2 regions of the Streptomyces vinaceus genome follow, and region 2 is predicted to be linked to the other one. Evidence: predicted binding sites of a transcription regulator. Region 2 holds the regulator's gene; the other holds the start of a gene.
The links. Region 2 encodes HspR, which represses chaperone genes until heat shock. Its sites were predicted from a motif close to TTGAGNNNNNNNNNCTCAA; they were not measured.
Positions count from the first base shown of each region.

Region 1 (2,390 bases), 1.1 Mb from region 2:
GACGAGGTCAGGGGCGCCCGCATCGCCGTCTACGCCCGCCCGGGCCACTGCGCCGATCGCTAGCGCGTTCCTCACGGATCAGCCCGGAGCAGCGGCGAAAAGCAGCCGATCCGAACACGCCCCCGTAGCAGGATGTGGGTGACGGGCCGCTCCGCCTTCGGCCCGCCGACCACCCGGAGGTGCCCCATGACCGAGACCCGCCCCGCCGCAGAGGCTCCCGCGCTGCCCGGACCGCCGCCCGGGCCGCTGGTCGGGGCGGACTGGCTGGCCGGCCGGCTCGGCGAGCCGGGGCTCGTCGTGTTCGACGCCTCCGTCGGCGCCCACCGCGGCGCCGGCCGGCGGATCCCCGGGGCGCGCCCCTTCGACCTCGACGGGGCCCTGTCCGACCACGAGGCCCCCGCCCCGCACACCATGCCCGCAGCCGCGGCCTTCGAGGAGGCGCTGCGCGGGCTGGGGGTGGACGACACGAGCACGGTCGTCGTCTACGACGGCGCCGGTGTCTACTCCAGTGCGCGGGCCTGGTGGATGCTGCGGGCCATGGGCTTCGACCGGGCGGCCGTCCTGGACGGCGGGCTGCCCGCCTGGACCGCCGCCGGACTGCCCGTCGAGGCGGGCGGACCCGCGTACGAGGGCCCGCGCGGCTCCTTCACGGCCCGGCCGCGGCCGGGCCTGCTGGTGGACTTCGCCGCCGTCGGGGCGGCCCTCGCCGATCCGGGGGCGCTCGTACTGGACGCCCGTACGCGCGAGCGCTTCACCGGCGCGGCCCCGGAGCCTCGGCCGGGGCTGCGCGGGGGGCACATGCCGGGTGCGGTGAACCTGCCGTTCGGGGAGCTCCAGCAGGCCGGGGGCCTGATGCGGCCCGCCGGGGAACTCCGCGAGACCTTCGCGGCGCTGACGGGTGACCGGGAGCGGCTTTACTTCAGCTGCGGTTCGGGCGTGACGGCCTGCGTCCTCGCCCTGGGCGCCACCCTCGCCGGCTATTCCTCCCTGGCGGTCTACGACGGCTCCTGGACGGACTGGGCCACCCGCCCGGAGCTCCCGGCGGTCTCGGACCGACGGCCTTGAGCGGGGGTGCTCCCGGTGTTCGCCGGGGGCGAACGGGAGTTGGGGAACATTGGGAGGCGCACATGCATTGAGTCGGCATAGCTCAACTTCACTGCCGGAGGGAAGATCATGGCTTCGACGTCCGTAACGCTCACCCTGCCCGTGCTGCCGCTCGACGACGAGGTCGTGCTGCCTGGGATGGTCGTTCCGCTGGACCTGTCCGATGCCGAGGTGCGGGGGGCCGTCGAGGCCGCCCAGGCGGCGGTCCGCAGCGGGAAGCCCCGGGTGCTCCTCGTGCCGCGGGTCGACGGCAAGTACGCCGGCACCGGTGTGCTCGGGACCGTCGAGCAGGTGGGGCGGCTCTCCGACGGGGACCCCGGCGCGCTCATCCGCGGTGTCGGCCGCGTCAGGATCGGGGCCGGGACCACCGGGCCCGGGGCCGCGCTCTGGGTCGAGGGCGAAAGCGTCGACGAGAGACTGCCCGACCCGCTGCCGGGGTCGGTCACCGAACTCGTCAAGGAGTACAAGGCGCTCGCCACCAGCTGGCTCAAGAAGCGCGGCGCCTGGCAGGTCGTGGACCGCGTCCAGCAGATCGAAGGGGTGTCGGCGCTCGCCGACAACTCCGGGTACTCGCCGTTCCTCACCGTCGCCCAGAAGGTCGAGCTGCTGGAGACCGCCGACCCGGTCGCCCGCCTCAAGCTGGCCATCACCTGGCTCCGCGACCACCTCGCCGAGCAGGACGTCGCCGAGTCCATCGCCAAGGACGTCCAGGACGGCGTCGAGAAGCAGCAGCGCGAGTTCCTGCTGCGCCGCCAGCTGGAGGCCGTCCGCAAGGAACTGCGCGAGCTGAACGGCGAGAAGGAAGGCGAGGAGTCCGACGACTACCGGGCCCGCGTCGAGGGCGCCGACCTGCCCGAGAAGGTACGGGAGGCCGCGCTCAAGGAGGTCGACAAGCTGGAGCGCTCCAGCGACCAGTCCCCCGAGGGCTCCTGGATCCGCACCTGGCTCGACACCATCCTGGAACTGCCCTGGAACGAGCGGACCGAGGACGAGTACGACATCCGCGGAGCCCGGGCCGTCCTCGACGCCGAGCACGCCGGGCTGAGCGACGTCAAGGACCGCATCACCGAGTACCTCGCCGTGCGCAAGCGGCGCGGCGAGCGCGGCATGGGCGTCATCGGCGGCCGCCGCGGCGGCGCCGTCCTGGCTCTCGTCGGCCCGCCCGGCGTCGGCAAGACCTCTCTCGGCGAGTCCGTCGCGCACGCCATGGGCCGCAAGTTCGTCCGCGTCGCCCTCGGCGGCGTCCGCGACGAGGCCGAGGTCCGCGGCCACCGGCGCACGTACGT
Region 1 covers NZ_CP023692.1:2,551,071-2,553,460, reverse strand. Annotated here, with positions in the region: gene CP980_RS11140 (glycosyltransferase family 39 protein) at 1-63, shown strand, start outside; gene CP980_RS11135 (sulfurtransferase) at 187-1,065, shown strand; gene lon (endopeptidase La) at 1,174-2,390, shown strand, end outside.
Region 1: the regulator HspR is predicted to act here: its motif matches at 1,133-1,151, upstream of lon (endopeptidase La).

Region 2 (2,390 bases):
GTCCGCCACAGCCGCGGCACGCTCGCGTACGTCGACCTCCTCAAGGCCGGCAAGGTCGAGGTGCGCACGCTGGAGGAGCTCTTCGAGCGCCTCATCATCTTCGACCGGACCGTCGCCTTCATCCCGGCCAGCGACGACCGCCAGGTCGCCCTGGAGCTGCGCCACCCGGGGCTGGTGGACTACCTCATCAAGGTGTTCGAGCAGCTCTGGCACCGCGCCGTGCCGCTCCAGGAGGAAGTGACGTACCAGCACACCCGCGGCGGCATCTCGGGCGTGCAGCGCACCATCGCGCAGCTCCTCGTCGAGGGGCACGTGGACGAGGCCATCGCCCGCCGGCTGGGCATGAACGTACGGACCTGCCGGGCGCACATCGCGAAGCTGGCCAGCACCCTCGGCAGCGGCAGCAGGGCCCAGCTCGGCTTCCTCATCGCCCGCTCGGGGATCCTGGAGGACGAGGGCGACTGAACCGCCCGGCCGAAAACGAGCGGTGAAGACGAGAGGGCCCCGCCCGGCATCCCGGACGGGGCCCATACGCGTACGAGGACGGCGTCAGTCGCCCTGGCGCTTCTGCGTGGGGCGCCAGACGACCAGGGCGTTGCCCGCCACCGGCGGCTGGTACTTGACCAGATCCCGCCGGTACGAGGCGTGCACCTGGGCCTCGCGCTGCTGGAGCACGGCCGCCGCGCCGTCCACCGCGGCCGAGAGCTCGGCCACGCGCTGCTGGAGGGCTGCGACCTGGTTCTCCAGCTCGATGATCCGCTTGATCCCGGCCAGGTTGATGCCCTCGTCCTGGGACAGCGCCTGCACGGTGCGGAGCAGTTCGATGTCGCGGGCCGAGTAGCGCCGGCCGCGGCCGGCCGTGCGGTCCGGGGAGACCAGGCCGAGCCGGTCGTACTGGCGCAGGGTCTGCGGATGCAGGCCCGAGAGCTGGGCGGCCACCGAGATGACGTAGACGGGAGTGTCGTCGTTGAGCTGGTAGTGGCTCCTGCGGCGGCCGTCCATGATCATGCTCCCTTCGCGGACTCGAACAGCGCGGCGCGCGGGTCCTCCGACTCCGTCGCGTCGCGGTACATCTCCAGCGCCTCGCGGGCCTTGTCCGACAGCTCGGCCGGCACCGCGACCTCCACCGTCACCAGCAGGTCCCCGCGGGTGCCGTCCTTGCGGACCGCCCCCTTGCCGCGGGCCCGCATCGTGCGGCCGCTGGGGGTGCCCGGCGGCAGCTTCAGCGTCACCGAGGGGCCGTTCAGGGTCGGGACCTTGATCTCGGCGCCCAGGGCGGCCTCGGCGATCGTCACCGGGACGGTGACCGTCAGGTTGTCGTCCTTGCGGCCGAACACCGGGTGGCTGCCGACGTGGACGACCACGTACAGATCGCCGGCGGGGCCGCCGCGCTCGCCCGGGGCGCCCTTGCCGCGCAGCCGGATCCGCTGGCCGTCGGAGACGCCCGGCGGGATGCGGACCTGCATGGTGCGGGAGGACTTGGCCCGCCCGCTGCCCTTGCAGACGTCGCAGGGCGTCTCCGCGATCAGGCCGCGGCCCTTGCAGTCGGCACAGGGATCGGTCAGCGAGAAGCCGCCTCCGCTGCCCCGGGACACCTGGCCGGTGCCGACGCAGGTCGGGCAGACGCGGGGCGTGCCGTTCTTGTCGCCGGTGCCCGAACAGGCCTTGCAGGGCGCCTGGGAGGACATACGGAGCGGGACCGTGGCCCCGTCCACCGCCTCCGTGAAGGAGAGGGTGACCTCCGATTCGATGTCCTGGCCGCGGCGCGGCTGGACGCGCGTGCCGGCGCCCGCCCCGCCGCGGTTGAACAGACCGCCGAAGACGTCGCCCAGACCGCCGCCCCCGAAGCCGCCCGCGCCGCCGGCACCCTGCTGGGTGCCGCCGAACAGGTCGCCCAGGTCGAAGTTGAACGAACCGCCGCCCCCGCCGGGACCGGGGCGGAAGCCACCGTTCCCGAACAGGGCGCGGGCCTCGTCGTACTCCTTGCGCTTCTTGGCGTCGCCGAGGATGTCGTTGGCCTCGGAGATCTCCTTGAAGCGCTCCTCCGCCGAGGCGTCGCCCTTGTTGGCGTCCGGGTGGAACTCGCGCGCGAGCTTCCGGTACGCCTTCTTGATCTCGGCCTCGGTGGCGTCCTTCGGGACACCGAGGACCTTGTAGTAGTCCTTCTCGACGAAGTCCTTCGTGCTCATCCCCGGTGTCCCTCCTCTCGTACCGCTACTGATTCAACGTCAGCCCTTGTCGGGGGCATCCGTGTCCTTGTCCGAAGGCGCGTCGGCCTCGGCCGACTCGGACTTGGGGGCCGCGCCCGGCTGGGGCTCGGCCACCGCGACCCGCGCGGGGCGGATCGTACGCTCGCCGATCCGGTACCCCGGCTGCAGGATCGCCACGCA
Region 2 covers NZ_CP023692.1:3,603,391-3,605,780, forward strand. Annotated here, with positions in the region: gene CP980_RS16085 (helix-turn-helix transcriptional regulator) at 1-465, shown strand, start outside; gene CP980_RS16090 (heat shock protein transcriptional repressor HspR) at 550-1,002, opposite strand; gene dnaJ (molecular chaperone DnaJ) at 1,005-2,189, opposite strand; gene grpE (nucleotide exchange factor GrpE) at 2,229-2,390, opposite strand, start outside.